2 regions of the Vibrio zhugei genome follow, and region 2 is predicted to be linked to the other one. Evidence: predicted binding sites of a transcription regulator. Region 2 holds the regulator's gene; the other holds the start of a gene.
What was found. Region 2 encodes CRP, which controls carbon source genes, mostly activating them, when cyclic AMP is high. Its sites were predicted from a motif close to TGTGANNNNNNTCACA; they were not measured.
Positions count from the first base shown of each region.

Region 1: the regulator CRP is predicted to act here: its motif matches at 3,557-3,572, upstream of mlc (sugar metabolism global transcriptional regulator Mlc).

Region 1 is NZ_CP033078.1:995,338-1,002,059, forward strand. It holds gene cydH (cytochrome bd-I oxidase subunit CydH) at 517-603, shown strand; gene EAE30_RS09910 (patatin-like phospholipase family protein) at 625-1,815, shown strand; gene pyk (pyruvate kinase) at 1,914-3,359, opposite strand; gene mlc (sugar metabolism global transcriptional regulator Mlc) at 3,648-4,865, shown strand; gene EAE30_RS09925 (chemotaxis protein CheV) at 4,960-5,901, shown strand; gene EAE30_RS09930 (hypothetical protein) at 6,102-6,317, shown strand; gene EAE30_RS09935 (IS30 family transposase) at 6,380-6,722, shown strand, end outside.
Region 2 is NZ_CP033078.1:2,564,784-2,571,505, forward strand. It holds gene EAE30_RS17070 (ABC transporter ATP-binding protein) at 1-1,661, shown strand, start outside; gene EAE30_RS17075 (TIGR02444 family protein) at 1,661-2,140, shown strand; gene EAE30_RS17080 (hydrolase) at 2,159-3,169, shown strand; gene EAE30_RS17085 (YheU family protein) at 3,207-3,413, shown strand; gene EAE30_RS17090 (phosphoribulokinase) at 3,511-4,380, shown strand; gene crp (cAMP-activated global transcriptional regulator CRP) at 4,625-5,257, shown strand; gene EAE30_RS17100 (DUF1338 domain-containing protein) at 5,327-6,124, opposite strand; gene astD (succinylglutamate-semialdehyde dehydrogenase) at 6,151-6,722, opposite strand, start outside.

The sequences.
Region 1 (6,722 bases), 1.3 Mb from region 2:
TTATTCGGTAGGTTTGATGTAACGAATACAAATCATCTATGATTTTACAAATTATTAGTTATTTGTTTTTAGCTAATCGATAAATCAGAATATTATTTCAATATTAATGATGTGTGTTTGCAAAATCTGAAATATTCAGCTGTGCATTACCACTAAGCCTACAATTTTATTTTTAGGCTGGCAACTAAATGATAGCGTCCATTCTTAGTCTAATTTTGGTGTTTTATCTCGTTCTTTTGTGTGTTTATTAGCAATAAATGGGACATTAATTGATAATTCTGGTGAACATCACTTAAATAGTAGTGATTGGTGATGTAAAACTCTGGTGTGACAAGCGGCTTTTGTGACGATTTTTACAACAGTTTATTTTTTGATGTAGATCAAACGGAGTGGAATCTGTTTATGAGCACTGTTATAACTGTGACTATGATTAAGCTTTTCGTTGCATAGTATCCGCTATTATTGAGCGATAACTGCGTCAATTTTATCGTTTGAATGTATCAATAGGAGTGTACAATGAACTTTAATCTAAAAATGTCTCTCGTTATTACCGCCATTTCCTTTATTGTCTTCATAGGAGCTGGTTTAATAGCGATTATGTAAGCCAATATCAGGAGTGCGCAGATGGGGCGTAATAGTGGAACCATTTGTCCCGCTAGTGAAAGTATTGATAACGATCAGTTATCCAGATTTATCAGTGGAAAAAGTGCGTTGGTTGCTCAAGGCGGGGGCCAACGTGGCATCTTTACCGCCGGCGTATTTGATGCATTTTTACAGGCTAAGTTTGATCCCTTTGATGAGTATTTTGGTACGTCAGCGGGTGCATTGAATTTATGTCCATTTATTTGTCGTCAAGAAGGGTTAGGTAAATCCTTTATTACAGAACTGACGACCAATCCCGAGTTTTTTCACCTCTTCAGTTATATCCGACGCAAACAGTATATGAATTTGGATTGGGCGTTTGACCAAATTCAAATCGACCCTTATCGGTTGGATATTTCGACTGGGCGCGAGATGTTACGCAGTAAGAATCGACGGGCGTTTGCTGCGGCTACGAATACTTCAGACCTAGAAGATCATTATTTACCGATGATGGGAGAAGACTGGCGTGCGGTGCTGGCAGCAACGTGTGCTATCCCCAGACTTTATCAAGGCGTGGTACCCATTAAAGGATACGATTACGTTGATGGTGGGGTGTCGGCGGCAATTCCCGTTCAAGAAGCGTGGCGACGTGATGCACGTTTTATTACGGTGGTACGCACCGAGTGTGTTGAAGACACGTTGCAAACACAGTTAGAAAATGACATAGAAAGTCGCAAAGTGGCTTGGTTTAAAGATTCACTCAATAGCATTCAACTCCAGTGGCAAACCAAGTTGCAAGAATGGAAGCGAGACTGGCAGTCGTTTGTGCAGCAACATAAAGGCAAAGCGAGAGCGCAAGGCCTGAATGTGATGAATGGTGGACGTTGGATGTTTGGTGCGGATGATATCTATCGTCTGAGTTATTTGTTAGGAGACAAGTTTGATTCGGGGTTAGCAGATATGTTGATGGTGCACTATCAAACGTATGGGTTAACGCAAGAATTTTTAACGTCGCCTCCAGACGATACGTTTATTATTCAAATCGCGCCCAGCGAGCCACTTAAGTCGAGCTCTTTGCTGAGTCGCCGTGAAGATTTAATTAATGACTATGAGTTGGGGATGGAAGCAGGAAAGCGTTTTATCGCTCAATATCAAACAGCCGTATCTAAGTGGTCAGCTCGTACCATATTGGATCATCTCGACATCAACGATGTCGATCCGATGAATCTGTAATTGTGTGACAGGGCAGTCACAGTCCAGCACATAAAGAGCCTGCCGAGATGGAGGCTCTTTGACATTGTCGCGTAAACGCGTGAACAAGGCTGTGTCTATTACAACACGGGTAATATACGCATGCAGTTCGTGGTGCCTTCGACATTGGTAATGTCCCCTTGGGTGATGATCACCAAATCACCAAACTCCAGTAATCCTGCCTCTTTTAACGCCTCTAGCGCATTTTGTGCCAGTTCATGGCCCACTTGTTCTGCCCCGTCAAAATGAAAAGGTGTGACACCACGATACAACGCACAGCGATTGAGCGCGGCGTGATTGCGTGAGAGTGCAAAGATAGGAAACGTCGTATTGAGACGAGAGGTCATTAACGCGGTGCGACCGGATTCTGTGAACGTGACCATCGCTTGAACGCCATCCAAATGATTGGCGGCGTAAATGGTCGACATGGCAATGGCTTCTTGTTCGGTGGCGAATGAACCGGATATACGATAACTCTGATTGTTAGACTCAATCATTTTTTCAGCGCCAATACAGACAGCCGCCATCGCTTCCACCGTCTCAACAGGGTAAAGGCCAGCCGCCGTTTCACCGGAAAGCATGACTGCATCGGTACCATCTAATACGGCGTTGGCAACGTCCATCACCTCGGCTCGAGTAGGCATTGGGTTGGCGATCATTGATTCCATCATTTGTGTGGCCGTGATGACGACACGATTTAAATTCTTCGCACGTGTAATTAATTTTTTTTGTACGCCGATCAACTCAGGATCGCCAATTTCCACCCCCAAATCCCCACGAGCCACCATGATGACATCCGATTCCATCACAATGTCATCGATATTCTCATCACTAGACACCGTCTCTGCACGTTCGACTTTCGCGACCATACGCGTGTTGAGTCCCGCTTCTTTGGCTAAACGGCGCGCATATTTCATGTCTTCACCATTACGAGGGAAGGAAATTGCGAGGTAATCGACATCGATTTCAGCGGCTAGCACGATATCCCGTTTATCTTTCTCGGTCAGTGCATCGGCAGACAGGCCGCCCCCTTTCTTGTTGATGCCTTTATTGTTGGAGAGTATCCCGCCAATGATGACTTCTGTATAGATTTTAGGTCCTTCCACCTTGAGCACTTTGAGTTGCACTCGGCCATCATCCAACATCAATAAATCATCACGCTGTACATCTTGTGGTAAGCGTTTGTAGTCGATGCCTACCGCCGACTGATTACCTTGCCCAGGCGCCATATCGGCATCAAGAATAAAGTGGTCGCCTTCATTCAGTTCTATTCGATTGTGTTCAAAAGTCGATACACGAATTTTCGGGCCTTGCAGATCACCTAATATGGCGACGGTTCGGCCGAGCTTTTTCGCAATACGTCGTACTTGCTCTGCACGGCGTTTATGATCATCTGCACTGCCGTGGGAAAAGTTCATGCGTACAACATTGGCTCCAGCGTTAATAATGGCTTCTAATATGTCCTCTTTGTCAGTGGATGGGCCTAATGTTGTCACAATTTTTGTTCTTCTTTGTGCCGTTGTCATAACCTGCTCCTGATGATGGATGACGATGCGGGTTGTCAAAAGAATAGAGAAGTAATGCCATTTAAGTTTGGAAGTGAATCGGGAATTTACCAGTGGCATTTACAGAATTTGCTGGTTGAATCTAAAGATTAGGCGAAAAAACTGGGTATGATGATGTACTTACACTATGACATAGCGCGCAAACTTCCATATTGTTGCGTGATACGAGTCACGGCTAGTCATCAAGTGACTTCACAATTACTTCGCAAAGTAAAAAAATTACACAGTTTTTCGTTCTTGGAGTAAATAATGTACATGGCCCAACCCGGACACATTGACCATATCAAGCAGGTGAATGCTGGCCGTGTGTATAAGTTGATCGATCAAAACGGTCCCATCTCTCGTATCGACTTATCGAAAGAGAGCGCTCTCGCACCCGCGAGTATCACTAAAATTACCCGTGAACTCATTGATGCCCATTTAGTCCATGAAACAACGGTTCAAGAAGCCATTTCTCGAGGTCGACCGGCAATTGGCTTGCAAACCCTGAATGAAGGATGGCAGTTTTTATCGGTTCGCCTTGGTAAAGATTATCTGGTTTTGGCCTTGCATGAGCTCGGTGGCGACGTATTAGTCGATAATAAAATCGATATTCATGAAACCGATAACGAGGATCTACTGGCTCGCCTGCTGTATGAAATTAAGTATTTTTTTGATACGTATGCTGGACTGCTTGGCCGGGTGACCAGTGTAGCGGTTACCGTACCAGGATTGGTCAATTCTGCTGAGGGCATCATCCTCAGAATTCCGCATACGGATATTTGTGATTTGCCAATCGGCGAAGCGATTCATAATGCCACTGGATTGCCCGTTTTTGTTGCCAATGATACACGGGCTTGGGCGCTAGCGGAGCGTTTATTCGGTCACGCTCAAGATGTTGATAACTCGGTGTTGGTGTCGATCCATCATGGGGTGGAAGCGGGCATCATTGTCGATGGACACATTGTACAAGGACGCAAGGGGCATATTGGTGATTTGAGTCATATTCAGATAGACCCATATGGAAAACGTTGTGAGTGTGGTAATATCGGCTGCTTAGAAACGGTAGCAACGTCTCAAGCCATTCAAAGTTATGTAGAAAAGCGTTTACATCAAGGCGATACGTCGATTCTTTCCGAACAAGATGAACTCACGATAGAAGCTGTCTGCCATGCCGCTGCACAAGGTGATGACGTAGCGGTTGATGCCATTGAACACTTAGGCCGCTATCTTGGCGCCGCTCTTTCCATCATTATTAATATTTTTAATCCTGAACGGATTTTGATTGGTGGTGTGATCAATCAGGCAAAAGATGTCCTCTATCCTGTATTAATGCAATGCATAGAGCAACAAACCTATCCTCGATACCAAGACGGTTTAGAGCTTGCCGAGTCCCGTTTCTATAGACAAGCCACTATGCCAGGCGCCGCTTTGATTAAACAAGCGCTTTATGATGGCGTTTTATTAATGAAAGTTGTGGAAGGTTGATTCGTCATTATAATGAAATTAATGATGAGTCAGTTTTACATTTTACATATCTGGCTATAATGTTATTGATGGTCATCCATAGTTAGGAATCCCTATGTCAGGCGTTTTAAACACGGTCGATGCGCGCACCAATTTAGTTGGTGAAAACCGCTTAGAGCTCTTGTTGTTTAGTTTACACAGTAGCCAATACTTTGCGATTAACGTTTTTAAAGTAAAAGAAGTGATCAAAGTACCGGTGTTAACTAAGTTACCAGGCTCGCATATGCACATTACAGGCGTTGCTTCTCTGCGAGGAGAATCAGTCCCTGTTATTGATCTGCGAAGTGCGATTGGATTTCCCCCCTGTCGACAAGAGAATGTTGAGCAAAATCTGATCATTACTGAGTATAATCGTTCTGTGCAAGGTTTCTTGGTGGGGCAAGTTCGTCATATTATTAATACGACGTGGAGTGACATCCAACCACCGCCAAAAACGACGGGGCGTTCAACATATTTAACCGCTATTACTCATCTTAAAGAAAAAGATCGCTCCCATATCGTTGAGATTATCGACGTCGAAAAAGTGTTAGCTGAGATCATCGATTACGACGTCTCCATTTCAGAAGATGTATTAGACCGAGAGTTGCTCGATTACATGAGCGGTCGTCGGGTTTTAATTGTTGATGACTCCTCTACGGCGCGTAATCAAGTAAAAGGAACCCTGTCTCAGCTTGGCCTGGAAATTATCGAGTGTCGAGATGGGTTAGAAGCGTTAACCTTGTTACAATCATGGTGTGATGCGGGTAAGAATATCGATGATGAATTGTTAATGTTGATTACCGATGCGGAAATGCCGGAAATGGATGGTTATCGTCTGACTCGTGAAATTCGTCAAGACAAGCGTATGAAAGATTTGCATATTACGCTGAATACGTCTTTGAGCGGCAGCTTCAATGAAGCGATGGTTCAAAAAGTCGGATGTAATCGCTTCATTTCTAAATTCCAGCCTGATTTATTAGTGGAAGTCGCTCAAGAGCGTTTACGAGAAGTGTTATAATATTGAAGACATGAAAAGCGCGATTATCGCGCTTTTTTTATGTGTTAACCCCCCCTCGGTTTATTCCTGACTGAATTCTTTTGGCAACTTCATGCTCTTAATCGACAGCTGAACTGGTATTATGGGATGTCCTATGATACTTAAATAATAAATAACAATAGTTAGCTCTATTGTTGGGCGCAGATATTAAGGACAATGGCATGACTCAATTGCAATTACAGAGCAATGAAACACCTCATTTTATGGATTTGGACATTCATTCGGAGCGCATTCGTTTAATTCCAATATCGTATCGTTTTGCTGATGATATTTTACGAGAGCTAAACCCAGATATTACTCGTTATATGACGCCGAATGCGCCTCAGGCTTTATCCCCGATTTCAGATAATAAGTGCGACATTCATGGAAATATGTAGAAGAGGAAGCCAACTGCTGAAAGTGGTACGCTCTTCTCGCCAAAGAAACAAGCAGTACTACCATGAATTATCAACAGTTGACCGAAGGCAGAAGATACCAGATTTCTGCTCTTTTGGAACGGGGAATTTCGGTTCCTGAAATAGCTAAAACAGTTCAGTGCCACCGCTCGACGGTATACCGTGAGCTTAAACGCGGTCGGAAGGGAGAGCATTATTGCCCTAACGAAGCCCAGATGTCGTCTACCAAAAAGCGCAAAACAGCACGTAAATACCGAATACCAAAGGAACGTGTCGATTTTATCCGCCTTCTTTTAGAAACAGATTGGAGTCCAGAGCAGATTTCTAATGTATTAACGAAAATTGGTGCATCTGTCAGTCATGAGTGGATCTATCGCTTTGTTGCTC
Region 2 (6,722 bases):
GCGAATATCGTCGTCTAGAGCAAGATCTGGAACAAGCGAACCTCGAAAATAACGGCCACCGTGTTGCTGAGCTGCACGGCAAGATGGAAACCATTGGCGGCTACAGCATCAATGCCCGCGCAGCCGAATTACTTGATGGCCTCGGTTTTAGCCAAGAGAAAATGCAATGGCATTTAACTCAATTCTCGGGCGGATGGCGGATGCGACTCAACCTCGCACAAGCCTTGTTATGTCGCTCGGATCTTCTCTTGCTCGATGAGCCAACCAACCACTTGGATCTGGATGCCGTCATGTGGCTGGAACGCTGGCTACAAAACTACCCAGGTACGCTCATCATTATTTCTCACGACCGAGATTTTCTTGACCCCATTGTTAACCGTATTGTGCAAATCGAGAACCAACAACTCAATGAGTACACCGGTAACTACTCGTCGTTTGAAACGCAACGTGCGCAAAAACTGATGCTGCAGCAAGCCATGTACGAGAAACAAAAGAAGCAAATGTCGCATATGCAAAGCTACATTGACCGCTTCCGCTATAAAGCGTCTAAAGCTCGCCAAGCTCAGAGTCGTATTAAAGCCCTCGAAAAAATGGAAAAAGTGTTACCCGCCCAATTCGATAATCCCTTTACCTTCGAGTTTCGCGAACCGGATGCGCTGCCAAATCCTATTATCATGATGGACGAAGTGCATGCAGGATATGGCGATACACTGATTCTCAAAAATATTCGTTTTAACTTAGTCCCAGGAAGCCGAATTGGGTTACTCGGACGCAATGGCGCCGGTAAATCCACGCTCATCAAGTTACTCTCCAATGACCTAGCGCCTCAAGCGGGCGAATTGAGTTATTCTCAAGGGGTCAAAATTGGCTATTTTGCTCAGCATCAACTGGAAACATTGCATCCTGAAGAAACGCCGTTACAGCACCTGATGCAAATCGCCAGCCATCACACCGAGCAGCAATTGCGTGATTATCTGGGAAGCTTTGGATTTCAGGGAGACAAAGCGTTAGACCCGGTTGGCCCATTTTCTGGCGGAGAAAAAGCGCGTTTAGTCTTGGCCTTGTTAGTCTGGCAAAAACCCAACTTATTATTGCTCGATGAACCGACTAACCACTTAGATTTGGACATGCGTCAAGCTCTTACGATGGCGTTGCAAAGTTATGAAGGGGCAATGGTGATCGTTAGCCATGATCGCTATTTATTGCGAGCCACTACGGATGACCTCTATCTTGTCCATGATCAACAAGTGGTCCCATTCGATGGGGACTTGAATGATTACTACAAATGGCTCACCGACCAACAAAAAATCGCGCGCAAAGAAGTCGCGGATTCCAACAGTAACCCCGATAAAGACACGGGCAATAGCGCCGCGGCGAAAAAAGAGCAGAAACGTCGCGATGCCGAGTTTCGTAAACAAACCGGGCCAATTCGCAAAAAGCTGACACAACTGGAAAGCAAGCTCGATACATTGAATGCACAAATAGCGGACGCTGAAGAAGCGCTGTCTGATGCACAACTGTATGACGTTGCAAATAAAGCCAAATTGACCGACATTCTCGCCCAACAAGCCACCAGTAAATCGGCGCTGGAAGAAGTCGAGATGGAGTGGATGATGCAACAAGAAGCCCTTGAGGCCATGGAGAAGGAATACAATCAGTAATGAATAAACAGACGCGACCTCTTTTAACACTGGATCAACTTTGGCAATTCAGCTTGCAATATTACAGTGCGCGAGAGATCAAAGAGGCCTGTTTACACTTACAAAATCATTTCCATGGTAACGTCAACTTGCTACTCACACTCAAATGGCTTGATGAAGCACAGTTGACGTTCGCTCCCCAAGATTGGAGCACACTGACCCACAGTTTGACACATATTGACGCGTTACTGCGAGACTATCGTGATCTTAGACGTAAACTCAAAGCACAAGTGAGTGATGCTTTATATAAAGAAACCCTCCATTTCGAACTGCAACTGGAGAAGCAGCAACAAACGGCGCTCGTCAACTGTATCAATACGTTAGAGCTCAATCCCTGTGAGACGCCACAACTCGTCGAGCAATATTGTCTACAATTAGGTGCAGAACGTTTAGCCCGTATTTTTATACAACCCGTACAGGCTCATTATCACACCCCTTAACCTAAGGTGCTTAATATCATGGACGTGTTTACTCCAGCGGCCGGACTGACCAACCCCCATTTGCAAACCATATTACCGCGTTATTTCCGCCGTCAGCCGCTATTTACTCCCTACCGAGAAACCATCGACACACCGGATGGCGATTTTCTCGATCTCGCTTGGAGCATGGATTATCGTCATGTCAGCGCCTCGAATAAACCGGTGTTTGTGTTGTTCCACGGTCTCGAGGGCAGCTTTGAGAGCCCGTATGCCAACGGACTGATGCACGCCTTTCAACAACAAGGATGGATCGCCGTCCTAATGCATTTTCGTGGCTGCAGTGGCCGACCCAATCTACAGGCAAGAGCCTATCATTCCGGAGAAACCGACGATGCTCGATTAACGCTTGAGCATGTGAAGCGATTATGCCCCAATCGCCCCATTATCGCTGCCGGGGTCTCTTTAGGGGGCAATATGTTGACCAATTATTTAGCCCGATTTCGTGAAGACCCGATTGTCGATGCGGCCACCGTCATTTCAGCGCCTCTGGATCTCGCCGCTTGTTCTGAGCGTATCGAGCAAGGAATGTCTCGTGTCTATCGCCGTTACCTGATGGGCTCATTAAAGCGTAATGCATTGCTAAAAATCGATTTACTGCGGCCACGACTGGGCATTGAGGCGCGCGCGATTAAACAGCTTCGTAAACTCAGTGACTTTGATGAATTGATTACGGCGCCATTACACCACTTTGAGAGTGCCGCTGACTATTATCATCAATGTTCGGGCATGCAGCGTTTAACCGAGATCACGGTGCCAACCTATTTTATTCAGGCCAAAGACGATCCTTTCATGAATGAAGCCGTCATTCCGCAATTTGCCTTGCCCAGTCATCTGCATTATTGTCTGACCAAGCATGGCGGACATGTTGGCTTCATCAGTGGTGATTGGCGACATCCCCGTTATTGGTTAGAGGAACATTTACCGAGTTATTACGCCCATTTCCTTAACGACACGGCATCCGCCGATGCTGAAAACCGTGTGTCATCGTGACATACTATCGTGATATTCAGTTCCCTATGAGGCTATTATGATCATCCCTTGGCAACAAATCGATGCCGACACACTCGACAATCTAATCCGTGAGTTTGTCCTACGTGAAGGAACGGATTACGGCTCACAAGAAGTGACGCTCGATCAAAAAGTGCAACAAGTGAAGCAGCAAATACAATCCGGTGATGCGGTTGTGGTGTACTCCGAACTTCATGAAACGGTCGATATCAAACGCGACCTCTAAACAGTGCTCAGGGACAGAGCGTTTTTCCGTGCTATAGTAAATCCAACGCGATTCATTCGCATCGTTATCAATCAGGAATCAAAAGACAAGGTTTGTCATGTCAGCGAAACATCCCATCATTGCCGTTACCGGTTCCTCAGGAGCCGGCACAACAACGACATCCGAAGCATTTCGCAAAATGTTTAATATGATGTCAGTGAAACCCGCATGGGTAGAAGGTGATAGTTTTCATCGTTATACCCGACCTGAAATGGACGTCGCGATCCGCAAAGCGCGCGAACAAGGCCGTCATATCAGTTACTTTGGCCCTGAAGCCAATAACTTTGCCGCGCTTGGCGACTTTTTCCGTCAGTATGGTAAAGATGGTTCAGGACAAATTCGTCGCTATTTGCACAGCTTTGATGAGGCGGTTCCCTATAACCAAATGCCGGGCACATTTACCCCATGGCAAGACATCCCCGAACAAACCGATGTGCTGTTTTATGAAGGTCTGCATGGCGGCGTAGTCGATGGGGATATTAACGTGGCACAACACGTCGACTTTCTGATTGGCATGGTCCCCATTGTTAACTTGGAATGGATTCAGAAGTACGTGCGTGACACACGCGACCGCGGCCATTCGCGCGAAGCGGTGATGGACTCCATTGTCCGCTCTATGGACGACTATCTCAAATACATCACGCCGCAGTTTTCACGTACACACATCAACTTTCAGCGTGTTCCGACGGTGGACACATCCAACCCTCTGAATGCCAAAGGGATTCCAAGTTTAGACGAAAGTTTTGTGGTCATTCGTCTACGCGGTATCAAACACGTCGACTTTCCCTATCTGCTTTCTATGATTGATAGTTCATTTATGTCACAGCATAATACGATTGTTGTACCGGGCGGAAAAATGAGTTTTGCTATGGAACTGATTGTTCGACCGATCCTACAACAATTAATCGAAAGTGGAAAAATTGGGTGATTCATTCTGTTCAAATGCCGCTTACTTTTCATACCGTGATCATAAGCACGTTTTTGCGCAGTAAATCCCCCTTTGTAAGCGATTTAAATCAAGAAATTCCGCGTGAAAAAGGATACTATTTCATAACGGAAACACAAGAAAACTTGCGGTGAATCCAAACTCTTCTTATTCTAGGAAGTCATGAGGCTTCGCTAAATTAAACATGGATAGCGGCAAGCGTACCCTGCAGAGGAAGTGAGATATTATGGTTCTAGGTAAACCTCAAACCGACCCAACTTTAGAGTGGTTTCTTTCACATTGTCACATTCATAAGTACCCTTCTAAAAGCACGTTAATTCATGCGGGTGAGAAGGCTGAAACTCTTTACTACATTGTAAAAGGTTCAGTGGCGGTATTGATTAAAGATGAAGAAGGCAAGGAAATGATCCTTTCCTACTTAAACCAAGGTGACTTTATTGGTGAGCTTGGTCTCTTTGAGGAAGGACAAGAACGTACCGCTTGGGTTCGTGCTAAGTCACCTTGTGAAGTGGCTGAAATTTCATTTAAGAAATTCCGTCAGTTAATTCAGGTTAACCCTGACATTCTGATGCGTCTATCTGGGCAAATGGCAAGTCGTCTTCAAGTCACCAGTCAGAAAGTGGGCGATCTCGCTTTCCTAGACGTGACCGGTCGTATTGCGCAAACGCTACTTAACCTAGCAAAACAACCTGATGCAATGACGCACCCAGACGGAATGCAAATCAAGATTACACGCCAAGAGATCGGTCAGATCGTCGGGTGTTCTCGCGAAACAGTGGGCCGTATACTAAAAATGCTAGAAGAGCAGAACTTGATTTCTGCCCACGGTAAAACCATTGTTGTGTACGGGACTCGTTAAGTTTTAACGCATCTCGTAGAATCAAAACCACCGCACCTACACGGTGGTTTTTTTATGCCTGTAATATCGCTAACTTTTACGGTCAGTACTTTGGAAAATTTTATCCGCATTCGCGGCGACAAACCCTTGATACAACTGCCCATCGGCTTGCGGATAGCGTTTCGCAAACTCATAAAATCCTCCGGGAATACTCGCATCCATGTCGGAAAAGATCACACCGACCTCGTCCGCCATCGTCGAGGACTGTTCGAGTAACACCTGTGGCGTTCCTTTCACTGTGCCGCCAATATCATTGAGGGTAAAACCTTGTTCCTCCAAGTAATCGTTAAGCGACTCCACGCTGGCAAAACGCGATAATTGATTAACACTCACAGTAAAATGATTCGCCCCATACCCATGAGCCGCAACCCACGCCGCGTACTCACTCTCCTGAGAAAGCTCGAAGTATTCCGAGTAGCTCACATCCCAAGGACGGCCTTGCCATAAGAACTCAGGCGTTGACCAAGGCAAATCGTCAATCTGCCCAATCAAGCGTGCCACAATAGCCTGCAGTGCTTGACTGCATTCATCGAGATGCAACTCACTGATGAACACTTTAGGTAGCGTTGCGTCGGGATGACGTAAATGCTTGGCGTATAAATGCTTCGCTTCAAAATGATAATCCCCTTCAGCTTGGTATCCCAAGTCTAAAAAAGGCTTCGCTAGCACCTCTAAGCCAATGTCGCGATGGGCAAAAGTACGCAAAGCAATATGGTCATTAATCAAGGGCGACTCTTCTTGTAACAAAGCATGAACTTGCAATGCAGAAGGACATAAGCGTGTCGTATAGTCTTGCCACAAAGCGTCAAATACATCATGGATGTGCATGGTGCCTCCTTAGGTTGAGATCGGCGCTAGAAAGAGAGACCTGGGCTTTTTTGCTCGGGCAGTACGGTACACGCACCTTCCATTGAAGCCATTGGGTACGCACAATAATCCGCAGCATAATAAGCGCTCGGCCGTAAATTACCGGAATCTCCTGGTCCACCAAATGGCGCATCGCTGCTCGCCCCAGTCAGTGCTCGGTTGCGATTAACAATGCCCGCTCGAATATGTGTAATGAAAAACTCCCACTCCTTATCCTCAGTAGAAATCAATCCGGCAGACAGGCCAAAGCGAGTGTCATTTGCAAGATCAACCGCCTGCGGTAAGGTTTGGTAACGAATCACTTGCAAGAGAGGACCAAAATATTCTTCATCCGGTAAATCGGCCACCTTGGTGACATCAATAATGCCCGGCGAGACAAACGCATGGCTTCCTTGCTGCGCCTCAAGTAACGCGCTCGCTCCTTGAGATTGGAGCTTGGCTTGCGCGTGCAAGATATGCTTTGCCGCGGCTTGAGAAATCAGCGGCCCCATAAATGGCGCCGGCTCTGCGAACGGAGTGCCCATAACAAGCCGTTGAGTCACCTCAATTAAACGCTCTA